Regions from separate parts of the Echinicola marina genome, predicted to be linked through region 1. Evidence: riboswitches for the same ligand, from Rfam matches in the RefSeq annotation. Region 1 holds a riboswitch; each other region holds the start of a gene.
The links. A riboswitch is a leader RNA that binds a small molecule or an ion and turns the genes downstream of it on or off. The one in region 1 is predicted to bind S-adenosylmethionine.

Region 1 (4,145 bases):
GAGGTCAAGACTGGGATCTGCTTCAGCAAAACCATTTTCCTGAGCCAAGCTAATGGCCTCAGCAATGCTTAATCCGTCTTCAAAAAGGCGGGTGAGGATATAATTGGACGAACCATTGAGTATGCCTTCCAATGAGGTGATTTGGTCACCGGCAAACTGGGTGTCCAAGGTGGTGATCACAGGGATGCCTGCAGCAGCTGAGGCTTCATACAATAAGCTGCCTCCAAAGTCTTTTTCCAATTGGATAAGCTCAGGAAGGTGATTGGCCAACATTTTCTTATTGGCAGAGATGACCTTTTTACCTTTTTTGAGCAGGGTGCTCACATAATCATAGGCTTTGTCAGCATCGGAAATCAACTCTATACCTGTTTCGATGTCATTTTCCAAAATATCTTTTGGCTCAAAAGAAAAGGAAATTTCACTGTTTCTTTTTTTATTGGGGTTTTGTACTACAATGGTGTTGGGGGCCAGGCCTTGTTGGTGCTTTTGGGCAATCTCATAATACCCTTGACCCACAACGCCAAAGCCAAATAAGCCAATCTGTTTAGCCATTATTTTCCAGATAAAAAGATTTTAAAATATAATTTAACTGCTCATTTTCAACCAAGAAGGCATCATGTCCATATATGGAACTGATTTCTCTATAAGTGCCATTTGGCACATTTTTACTGATAAATTGGGATTCCTCTTTGGTAAACAGGAGGTCTGTATTGATGCCGATGGATAGGACCTTGGACTTGATCTGTGAAAGTGCAGCTGCTGTGCCTCCTCTGCCTCTTCCCAAGTCATGGCTGTCCATGGCTTTGGTCAGCACCCAATAAGAGAGGGCATTGAACCTATTGGCCAATTTCTGTCCTTGGTACCTAAGATAGGAACTGACTTTAAAATGGTCGGTTTTCTCTTCAGTTTCGCCTTGGCTGGCCTGAAAGATATCTTGGTGCCTATAGCTCAACATGCCTATGGCCCTGGCTGCTTCCAGTCCTTTTTTGCCTGCATCAGGATGGTTTTGTCCCCAGGTACTGTCAGACTCTATGGACATTCTTTGCGCTTCATTGAAGCCTATGGTCCAAGGGGAGGTCTTGGCATTGGAAGCGACAATAATGGTGTTTTTAACGCTTTCGGAAAGTTTATATGACCATTCCAAGGCTACTTGTCCTCCAAGGGAACCGCCAATCACCGTATCTATTTGCTGAATGCCAAGGTGCTCTCGAAGCCTGTCAAAGGCATTGGCCATATCCCTGGTAGAAAGGTTAGGAAAGTCATAATAATATGACTTCCCTGTGTTAGGGTTTTCACTTAATGGCTGAGTGGAACCGTAACAAGATCCTAGCAAGTTGGCACAGACAATGAAGTATTTGGTAGGGTCGAAAAACTTGTCTTCTCCCACTAGTCCACTCCACCACTCATGGACATTGGCATCTCCAGTAAGGGCGTGCAGTACCCAAATAACATTGTCTTTTTTAGGGGTAAGGTGTCCTTGGGTAGTATAGCTCAGTTGGAAGCCTGGAAGGCTCTCTCCTGAATCCAACTTCAATTCTTCCTTACAATGGAAAACTTCTTGGCTCATATCGGTAATCAGATACGGTGATTGTAAGTTCATTTTACTATTTTATTTTTTCAAAGGCAGCACTTAGGTCAGCTTTGATATCATCAATATGTTCTATGCCCAATGACAAGCGCAATAGAGAAGGGGTAACCCCTGCGGCTAGTTGTTCTTCATCGCTGAGCTGTTGGTGGGTGGTTGCAGAAGGTTGAATAATCAAGGTCTTCGTATCGCCCACATTGGCCAGGTGGGATACCAGTGAAAGGTTATTGATAAAGTCAGCAGCAGCTTCTTTATCGGCTTTCAATTCAAAACTCAATACACCGCCAAAACCATTGGTCAGGTATTTTTGGGCCAAAGTATGGTAAGGACTGCTTTCCAAACCTGGGTAATTTACTTTCTGTACTTTAGGGTGATCTTCCAACCACTTGGCAATGGCCAAGGCATTGTCCACTGTCCTTTGTACCCTTAATGAAAGTGTTTCCAATCCTTGGATAAGCTGAAAGGCATTAAATGGACTCAATGCAGGACCAAAGTCTCTGAGGCCTTCCACTCTTGCCCTGATGGCAAAGGCAATATTGGGCAATCCCAAGGGGTTGTTTTCTCCGAAAGTCTCCCAGAAATTCAGTCCATGGTAACCTTCAGAAGGCTCAGAAAACTGAGGGAACTTGCCATTGCCCCAATTATAATTTCCTCCATCTACAATTACACCACCGATGGAGGTTCCGTGACCACCTATCCATTTGGTGGCAGACTGTACCACGATATTAGCGCCATGGGCCAAGGGCTTGAACAAGAATCCAGCTGCTCCAAAGGTATTGTCTACCACTAATGGAAGATCATGTTCCTTGGCCAGTTTTGCAATATTTTCAAAGTCTGGAATATTGAATTCTGGATTCCCAATGGTCTCTACATAGATGGCTTTTGTTTTATCATCTATACGTGCTGCAAGATCAGCGGCCTTATCACTTTTGGCAAATCGGGCATCTATTCCAATTCTTTTGAAGGCCACCTTGAACTGGTTGTATGTTCCTCCATATAGAAAAGGAGAGGAGACGAAATTGTCACCCGCTTGTAAAATATTATTAAGGGCGATAAACTGTGCAGCTTGTCCTGAAGCAGTTGCCAGGGCAGCTACACCACCTTCTAAAGCTGCTACTCTTTTCTCGAAAACATCCGTAGTTGGATTCATGATCCTGGTATAGATGTTTCCAAATTCTTTTAGGCCAAAAAGGTTGGCTCCATGTTCTGCAGAGTCAAAAACGTATGAAGAGGTTTGGTAAATAGGTACTGCCCTTGACTTTGTTGTTGGGTCTGGTTCTTGTCCAGCGTGGAGCTGAAGGGTCTCGTAATGATAAGTTTGTGACATGTTTGTAACTTGTTAGTTAATTGACAAAGAAATTTTTAAAGAAGTGGTATTAAATAATAATGTGCCCGGATTAGAAAATTAAGGGCATATATTTAAGATTGTGCATTGATTTGATGCACCTATAAAAGTTGAAATCTGAAAATGCTGCTTGTTGCTTTGTCTTTGCTGTAATCCTTATTGTAAAATTCATATCTTAAGAATTTATATTTCCAAACGAGGATATTCACGTTTGGCAGGAATTGGCACCTTGGATTTTCCAGGTTGCCAGAGGGTCTATGAGCCTGTCTCTCACCTCTTCTGTATAAATCCTGAACTTTTAAAAAGTAAAGGATAGCACAAAGTAACTATTCAAATTTTGAATTTGCAAGCTTTCGAAAAATACTTTTAATTAATTTTTTCACCTTTATATAACCTATTAAACCAATAGGGAAAACGGTTTTTAAGAGAGAGGGGAGGGCAAAGGAGTCAATGGTCCATTAAATCAGTTTTTTGCGTCCGAAAGTATTTGAAAGTTTTTGACGATGTGTCTATTTCAGTTCTGAATAGGAGCAGTACTTTCTCTCTAAAAAGGATTAAATTGTTTTATAATCAATATTGAGGGTGAAATTATTTTTCATGAATCAAATGGATTTGACTGGGAGAGACAGGGAAACTTAGTAAAAAATAAATGAAGGCTGTCTCATTTGTTCAATTCCCGGGTCATTTTGATCTTCTGGGACCTGGACAAGGTCCCAATCATGAATTTTGAGACAGCCTCTTGTCTGCTTATTAATTAGGAGTGGCGTGGATTATTCTTCGTGGAAATAAACTGCAGAGGCACCCGCTACCTGCTGATTAAAGGCAGGGCTGGGGTTACCGTTACTGCTGAAATAGTTATAAGCCAGTACCTTTCCGCCCCCATTGGCCCTTTCTGCTACAAATATCATTTGAGATTTTGCACTGTATGCGACATCTACCGGATTACCAAGGAAGGTGTTGCTGCCTTCAATCCTTGCTTGTTGGGCCATCGTAATAGTGCCTCCATTGGCGGTAGCGTTTAACTTATTACTAAAATCAGTAATGATCGTAACCGCTCCATCATTATCAGATCCCGCATCGCCTATATCTGTCAATGCCATCAGGTCATCTTCCTTAGAATAAGTAAGTCCATGGGTTCTTATTATTCCCTCAATGGTCACTCTTTTACTAGGATTGATCATGCCGCTTGAATTGGAAAAGAAGTTGGTAAATACC
Region 2 (4,145 bases), 1.9 Mb from region 1:
TTCAGCATTCAGATCGCCAGAGATGGGGCATGGAAGTTTGCCAATGAATACGCTATTGCAGCAAACCTTGACCAAGCCTTAAACAATAGGGACTTGTCCATACTGAAAATCGGAAACAAAATCGCCAAGCCTGGCAGAAGATTAAGTGTGATCACAAAATTCATCAGCTGGACCGAATGGAAATCAGTCCCCAGGGTAATGGACCAACTAGAAGTAATTTCAAAGGAAAACATGCCTCTCCAACTTTCTTTTAACAAACTGGAAACAGCCTGATCATACTAGCCCCTCACCGACTTCCACACCATCTTCCTTTGAAGGTTTTTTTCCCAATTTTTCTTCCAGCCAATCCCGTTCTGTTTTTGAAATCAAAACAGAACGGTGATTCTTGTCCTGGATTTTTAGTTTATTCTCTAACGCACTGGTTTCAGAAAAATACTTCAAGCGCATATCACTTGCCTCCTGCAGCTTAAATTTCTGCTCATGAACATAAACAGCCACAGCACTTTCCGATTTATCCAACAATAAATCATAAGGCCCCTTATTCGAGATCAACTTAACAACAACCGGTGCAGTTTCAATGGCCACAAACAAAAGAACTATAAATAAATTAGCTGCAGCTATCGCCTTACTCTCTGCGGTAAGTGTTGCAAGTGCATCCATTCTCGCCGCCATGCCGTCATATTGATCGATCATTGACTTTTGCTGCAAAAAAACCTGTTCTTTATCTTCCAGTATTTGATTGATTTGGACTTCATTTTTATCAATTTTCGCCCAATTTCTTTCACGAACCTGAATCAAAGCATCTTCAGCAGCATCCAGCTGTCGCTCTTTCTTCTCAGCATTTACCCCCAAGCCAACAATCCCCGTTGTACCTGTCGTCTTTTCCCCAAAACGCTCCGAATCATATTCCTTTTGTTTCTGATCACGAAAAGCCGCTTTTTCCTGTATTTCCTGCTTCAGCAAATCATTTTCTTTTTCCAGCCTTTCCACTTCTGGAAAAACAACCATCAAATTTTCCCTAGAACTGGCCAGATCCTTAAGCTTATTAGCCTCCAGCTTTTTATTGATTTCCTTTTCAAAAATCTTCAATTCTAACGGCTTAGAAATAACTATAGCCAATAACACCGCCAAAATCAATCTTGGAAACGCCACTCTCAATTCTGACCAGAAGCTTTCCCGCTTCCTCATACCAGAAACAATGAACCTGTCTAAATTGAAAATCATCAAGCCCCAAACCAAACCAAAAAGAACTGTCCAATACCACACTTCAAACACAGTAAACAAAGCATAACCGCCGGAAAGAGCCGCAAGCAAACCTGTAAAAAACACAGCCCCTCCAATTCCAATATATTTATTGGATTCAGTTGGACATTTCCTTAATAAGGCCATATTGCCTCCGCTACAAAACCACAGAAAATCCTTAAGTTTCTCCATTATCTTTATTAAACTTTACTACCATACCTGACTTCTCTTCTAATCATCAAAAAGTGGGCAATTCTGCGTTCAAGATACTTTTGATTTCTAGGGATATATAATTAATGTGACCAATCCTACCCTAAATGCCACCAATCCCCCTTTTCTTGTTTCAAAACTTATAAAATCAATCTTGAAATCACCCAAAGACAAAAAACACAACAGCGTACAACCTCCGCTACTGTACGGAAAAATGTTCGAATTTGGGATTTATTCATATTTTCCGATCACAGGACAGCTAATTTTCATCCATTATTGATAACTTTCTAAAAAAACCAAACGCTTTATCATGACAAATCCATTCTATTCAAGCCCAAAAACTCTCCTTTTCCTGTTGACCATATTGCTTAGCCTACAACTTCAAGCCCAAAATTCCCCCGAAAAATTCAAAGAAGAAGTTGAGTCAATCGTTCAAAATACCCCTATTCCAAATTCAGCAGAACCAATATACCTTTTTACCGGAAGCTCCAGTATTAGAAAATGGACAGATATTCAAGAGTATTTCCCTGATCAGACTATAGTCAATACCGGATTTGGCGGCTCCCAAGCCCATGAGCTATTATTCTATGCCAACCAACTTATCATCAGGTATCAACCACAGAATATATTTATCTATGAAGGTGATAACGATATTGCCAGCGGCAAAAACCCCGTCACCATCCTTAACACCATGAAAAAACTGGTCACAAAGATCCATAAAAGTTTACCAGAGGCAGAAATACATTTCATCAGCCCAAAACCCAGTCCGTCCAGATGGGAATTAAAAGAGCAATATGAAGCCCTCAACAGGTTAATGGAAATCTATTGTAAAAAGACGGACAAAGTGTCTTTTATCAATATATGGGACATTACACTTAATGAAAACGGAAAACCAATGCCCGAAATCTTCATCGAAGACATGCTGCATTATAACGATAAAGGCTATGACCTATGGTACTCGGTCCTAAAAAACTATATACCTCAATAGTACCCAACAAGAAATTTTAGATCGCAAAATATAAATTGTTTGGAATTTCAACGAGGCTAATGTTACTTTGTATCACTTCAGGCAACTGATTTATAAAGAAGAGGCGAGAGATCAGGCTCATTGACCCTCTGGCAACCATTCGCCACAACGAAAAGGTGCCAAAACCTGCCCAAAATTAAAGGGAACTATAAATTAGACATTATGATCCATTTACGTACACAATTCTTTTTCTCTATTCCCCATCGTATTTACATAAAATATGCCATGTCCGGTATAAGGAAAAGTACGAATTGTGACATTAATTAATTTTACTAACCTGAAAAATCCCATCATGTCCAATAAGCATTTTGAAACCGAAGCTATAAGAATCGCTTCTTCTAAATCCAACCAAAGAGAACACTCTGCCCCTATTTACCTGACTTCTAGCTTTACTTTTGATAGTGCTGAAGAAGCCCGTCAGATGTTTGCAGATGAGATACCTGGAAACATCTATTCTCGATATGCCAACCCTAACAGCTCTGACCTCATAGAAAAAGTTTGTGCAGCAGAAGGTACAGAAGATGGCATAGCTACAGCATCAGGTATGGCTGCTATGTTTGGCAGTATGGCCTCTATCTTACAACAAGGAGACCATATACTTGCTTCCCGCTCACTATTCGGATCCACCCATCAGTTGCTCACAAGGGTTTTTCCAAAATGGGGCATTACATCTACCTATGGTGACATTTCCGACATTCAAAACTGGGAAAAACTGGTTCAGCCCAATACTAAAATGTTATTCATAGAAACCCCTTCCAATCCCGGCTTGGAAATCATCGATCTGGAATGGGTAAGTGCTTTCGCAAAGGCGCATAATCTGATCCTGGTTGTGGACAATTGCTTTGCTACTCCATACCTACAACAACCAGCCAAATGGGGGGCTGACATTGTTGCCCATAGCGCCACCAAATACATAGATGGACAAGGAAGAGTATTGGGAGGATTGATCTTAGGCAAAAAGGAATTGATCCAAGAGGTACAGTTTTTCACCAGACATACCGGCCCCAGTCTTTCACCATTTAATGCTTGGATACTTTCCAGAAGCATGGAGACTTTGGCGGTAAGAATGGATAGACACTGCTCCAATGCCCTTACCGTAGCCGAATATTTCCAGGACAACAAAGACTTGGAATTTGTAAAATACCCATTCCTTAAGAGCCACCCTCAGTATGACTTAGCCAAAAAACAAATGAAGCAAGGAGGTGGCATCATCACCTTGACATTAAAGGGGGGAATCGAGAGGGCACAAAGGTTTATAGACGAATTGCAGATGATCACTGTCACTGCTAACTTGGGCGATAGCAGAAGTATCATCACGCACCCTGCCTCCACCACACACAGTAAATTAACAGAAGAAGAAAGAGAAAGAGTAGGCATCTTGCCTGGCTTGATCAGACTTTCCACGGGACTGGAACATCATGATGACATCATCGCTGACGTAGAAAGAGCCCTGGAAAAATCCAGATAAATAAAATTTCGATTTTTGAACAAAATCCTTCATATTTTAAATGTGAAGGATTTTTTTTTGTAGCATTTTTTCATCGTGTCTCGTCTAGACACTATCTAAATAGCGCTAAAACCATGAAAAAATATTACTTCTCTATTTTTGTCATTTTTCTGGCACTTACTTCCTGTATGAACGGAGATCCAGAAAACGCTCCCTTGG
Region 3 (4,145 bases), 310 kb from region 1:
GGTCTCTCCTGAAACTATTCCACAATATTTTTTGATTTCATGTCCTTCAATATGTGGTGTTGTAGTAGTAATCATTGTTTTTCTTTTAATTGATTCAAAATTATTACTTTCTCTAGGCTAAATATAAATTGAAATAATGAGAATTGATCCATCATTTTACATTTCCTCAAGGCACTTTTTTTGCTTATTTGCTCAGAAATATACTTGGCGATCATTATAGGATATTTAGGGACCTGATAGTAATTCACGTTTCACGGGGATTTTGGAGGTCAAAATGGCCATATCCTTAATTAAAGTTTTAATTTTGAGTTGAAATATCTATACATGAAAAGATCTTTAGTTTCGATAATACTTTTATTGCTGTGGGGAAACAGCCTTTTAGCCCAACAGCGCAATTTGTACCAAAGGACCAGTGCCAATTTTTTCTATGGTATATCAGGAGCACCTCTTTTGGATTTTAATAAGTTATTGGAAGATAGGGGAGACTCGAAAATCTCAAGTAGTTACCGAAGTTTTGGTCTCGGCTATCAGACGAGGTTTAACGATTTTATTATTGGCACAGAGATCTATCAAAATAATGGATTAAATACGCAATATGGAGATTATATAATTGATTATCGGACCAGTAGGGTATTTCTAAATGTAGGATATGCCTTTACTGAAGAGGGAAAAGTACAACTCATTCATTTCATGTCCATAGGCATGGGGTATATGAACTTCCAAATGCTCAAGGACCAAGCCCCAGAATCAATGGATGCTTTTTTATCAGCCCCTGCCCAAGGTTTTATATTGCGAAGAAACGATGTTAACAAAGGGGCTGAGAATTTCGGGAGTTTTCTGACTGAAATTGGTTTTGAACTTGGTTATGACCTTGATTTGTTGTCGGCTGAAGAAGTAATAAGTCTTTCGGCCAAGTTTGGATATTCTTTCAATCCATTTGAAGAATCATGGAAAATTAAAGGGATGAACTTTGACAATATACAAAGTGGTCCCTTCCTTAGAATAGGGGCTGGCATTACTTTGCCCGAATCCAACTATTTCTACCGGGATGCTACTTTGGCCCTAAACCTATTTTATGGATTTCATTTTACCAAGCCCAAATCTCTCAATAACTACCTGGTCAATAATGGGTATCAAAAGTTGGATGGTTGGCCTACCAATATCGGTGTGAAAATTGTCGGAGAAAACAGGGGCTTTATGTATGGTGTGGACCTTTATAATGCCAATCAAAGCGGTGATGCCAATGCATCCTACCATCAAAGTTTGAGTAGTACAAGGGTGTATGGCAACTTAGGACACAAACTTTTGGATTTGAACAACTGGGAACTCGGGATGATGGGGGGATTGGGCTACGCTTCTTTGAGGTATTCATTATTGCATAAATACAAATTGGATTTCCCTAGCTTGATAGACCTTCCTGAATATGATGGGGAATTGAAAAAAGGAGGGTTAATGGCAAAACCTGAAGTCTTTTTGTCCTATGCTTCCAGCCTTTCCAAAAAATCACAATTGGCACTTAAGTACTCAATCACAGCTGGCTACGAAATCCCCTTGGCAAATTATAAGTTGGCAGATGTGAACATGTCCAGTTATATGGCCGGGCCTTTTCTACAATTCGGCTTGGGAATAAGACCCTAAGTCCAATAAACCGATTTTTTCTGTTGTCAAATAGAAATCTAAATAAAATATCTTCTTTGCAATTTTTTTCCATCTTTTCCTGTTAACTTTGGGATTGCTTATCGAGAAAGACCGAGGGAAGGGCCCAGTGACGTCTTAGCAACCTGAACAATACCAAGGTGCTAACTCCCATCCTGAGTAAGACAGGAAAAGATGAGCGGCAGATAAATGCTTCATTTTTCTTCCGGTTCTTGCTCGATATAAGCTTTAGAATAACAATGAGCATGAATACTAGAACGGATATATTACTTCAGCAGCTTAAAAAGAAAATTTTGATCCTTGATGGTGCCATGGGGACCATGATACAGCGGTATCAATTGGAAGAGGATGATTTTAGAACTGCAGCACTAAAAAGTCACCCAAAATCATTAAAAGGCAATAATGATCTACTTTCCCTCAGTCGACCTGATGTGATCAAGCAGATCCATGAAGCCTATTTGGATGCCGGTGCTGATATATTAGAGACCAATACTTTCAGCAGTACTTCTATTGCACAGGAAGATTATGACCTTTCTCATTTAGCTTACGAATTAAATGTAGCTTCAGCAAAAATAGCAAAAGAGGTCGCATTGGCCTATTCAGAAAAAACTCTCGATCAACCAAGATTCGTCGCTGGTGCCATTGGACCTACCAATAGAACAGCTTCAATTTCCCCAGATGTAAATGATCCCGGTTTCAGGGCGGTAAACTTTGATCAGTTGGCAGAAGCATATGCAGAGCAGATCAGGGGGCTCATTGATGGAGGTGTGGATATACTTTTGGTGGAAACCATATTTGATACCTTGAATGCCAAAGCAGCCGTATATGCTATTCAGGAAGTCTATGAAGAAAAAGGCATTCCATTAGATCCTGATGAAGGGGGCATACCGATCATGATCTCAGGTACCATTACAGATGCCTCAGGAAGGACCTTGTCTGGGCAAACTACAGAGGCTTTTTTAATTTCATTGTCACATGTACCTTTGATCAGTATTGGGCTGAACTGTGCCCTAGGAGCAAAAGAACTAAGACCATATCTTAAGGTTTTGGCTGATAAGGCACCTTTTTATGTCAGTGCCTATCCTAATGCAGGATTACCCAATGAATTTGGACAATACGACCAAACAGCACACGAGATGGCGGACCAAGTGGAAGAATTCCTAAAAGACGACCTGATCAATATTTTGGGTGGTTGTTGCGGTACTACGCCCGAACATATTAGGGTGATTGCCGAAGTCAGTAAAAAATATGAACCCAGAAAACTAGCGTTTGCATAAGAAGAAGAGTGGGAATGGACAATAATAAAAAACATGATCTTTTGAAGCTTTCAGGGCTAGAGCCTTTGGTTTTTACCCCTGAATTGAATTTCGTCAATATTGGTGAAAGGACGAATGTTACAGGATCTAAAAAGTTTGCCAGATTAATTCTTAATGGACAGTTTGACGAGGCTTTGGAAGTGGCCTTGGATCAGGTACGTGGCGGTGCTCAGGTACTTGATGTCTGTATGGACGAGGGGATGCTTGATGGTGAAGCGGCCATGGTAAAATACCTTAATCTTTTGGCTTCTGAGCCTGAAATCAGCAGGATTCCAATAGTTATTGACAGTTCAAAATGGAATATTATCCTTGCAGGGCTTAAGTGTATCCAAGGTAAGGGTATCGTCAATTCCATTAGTTTGAAAAATGGTGAGGAAGAATTTGTCAGCCAGGCCAAGGTCATCAAGAAATTTGGAGCGGCTGTAGTGGTAATGGCTTTTGATGAGGATGGCCAAGCTGATACCTACCAAAGAAGAATCGATATCTGTAAGCGGAGTTATGATATCCTTGTAAAAAAGGTCAAGTTTAACCCTCAGGATATCATCTTTGATCCAAATATATTCCCTGTAGCCACAGGGATGGAAGAACATAAAACCAATGCCATAGACTTTTTCAAAGCCACCCAGTGGATCAAGGAAAATCTGCCTGGGGCTAAAGTAAGTGGTGGTGTAAGTAATGTGAGCTTTTCATTCAGGGGAAATAATCCTGTAAGAGAAGCTATGCATGCCGTATTTCTTTACCATGCTATCCAACATGGAATGGATATGGGAATTGTCAATCCAAGCATGCTGGAAATATATGATGATATTCCAAAGGATCTTCTGGAACATGTGGAAGATGTCATTTGGAACAAGCGGGATGATGCCACGGAAAGATTGTTGGATTTTGCGGAAACGGTCAAGTCATCAGGGAAAAAAGAAGTCAAAAGTGAAGCATGGAGGGAAGATCCTGTAGCCAAGCGTATGGAACATTCCTTGGTGAAAGGTATCATTGATTTTATAGAACAAGATGCTGAAGAGGCCAGACAGGAGCTTAATAGTCCACTAAAAGTCATTGAAGGGCCTTTGATGGATGGTATGAATGTCGTGGGGGATCTCTTTGGTTCAGGTAAAATGTTTTTGCCACAGGTGGTGAAGTCTGCCCGTGTAATGAAAAAGGCAGTAGCTTATTTGG

Region 2: it holds a riboswitch for S-adenosylmethionine, as region 1 does, so the genes downstream of both, KZP23_RS11530 (trans-sulfuration enzyme family protein) here and KZP23_RS18795 (O-acetylhomoserine aminocarboxypropyltransferase/cysteine synthase family protein) in region 1, are expected to answer to the same signal.
Region 3: it holds a riboswitch for S-adenosylmethionine, as region 1 does, so the genes downstream of both, KZP23_RS17465 (homocysteine S-methyltransferase family protein) here and KZP23_RS18795 (O-acetylhomoserine aminocarboxypropyltransferase/cysteine synthase family protein) in region 1, are expected to answer to the same signal.

Annotation. Positions count from the first base shown of each region.
Region 1 covers NZ_CP080025.1:4,631,180-4,635,324, reverse strand. The annotation lists gene KZP23_RS18805 (homoserine dehydrogenase) at 1-552, opposite strand, end outside; gene metX (homoserine O-acetyltransferase MetX) at 545-1,600, opposite strand; gene KZP23_RS18795 (O-acetylhomoserine aminocarboxypropyltransferase/cysteine synthase family protein) at 1,605-2,912, opposite strand; SAM riboswitch class I at 3,111-3,220, opposite strand; gene KZP23_RS18790 (hypothetical protein) at 3,701-4,145, opposite strand, start outside.
Region 2 covers NZ_CP080025.1:2,759,680-2,763,824, reverse strand. The annotation lists gene KZP23_RS11545 (DUF5995 family protein) at 1-273, shown strand, start outside; gene KZP23_RS11540 (DUF4407 domain-containing protein) at 274-1,434, opposite strand; gene KZP23_RS11535 (SGNH/GDSL hydrolase family protein) at 1,763-2,440, shown strand; SAM riboswitch class I at 2,528-2,634, shown strand; gene KZP23_RS11530 (trans-sulfuration enzyme family protein) at 2,772-3,947, shown strand; gene KZP23_RS11525 (serpin family protein) at 4,061-4,145, shown strand, end outside.
Region 3 covers NZ_CP080025.1:4,316,637-4,320,781, forward strand. The annotation lists gene KZP23_RS17455 (YbjQ family protein) at 1-75, opposite strand, end outside; gene KZP23_RS17460 (hypothetical protein) at 325-1,638, shown strand; SAM riboswitch class I at 1,734-1,837, shown strand; gene KZP23_RS17465 (homocysteine S-methyltransferase family protein) at 1,902-2,933, shown strand; gene metH (methionine synthase) at 2,948-4,145, shown strand, end outside.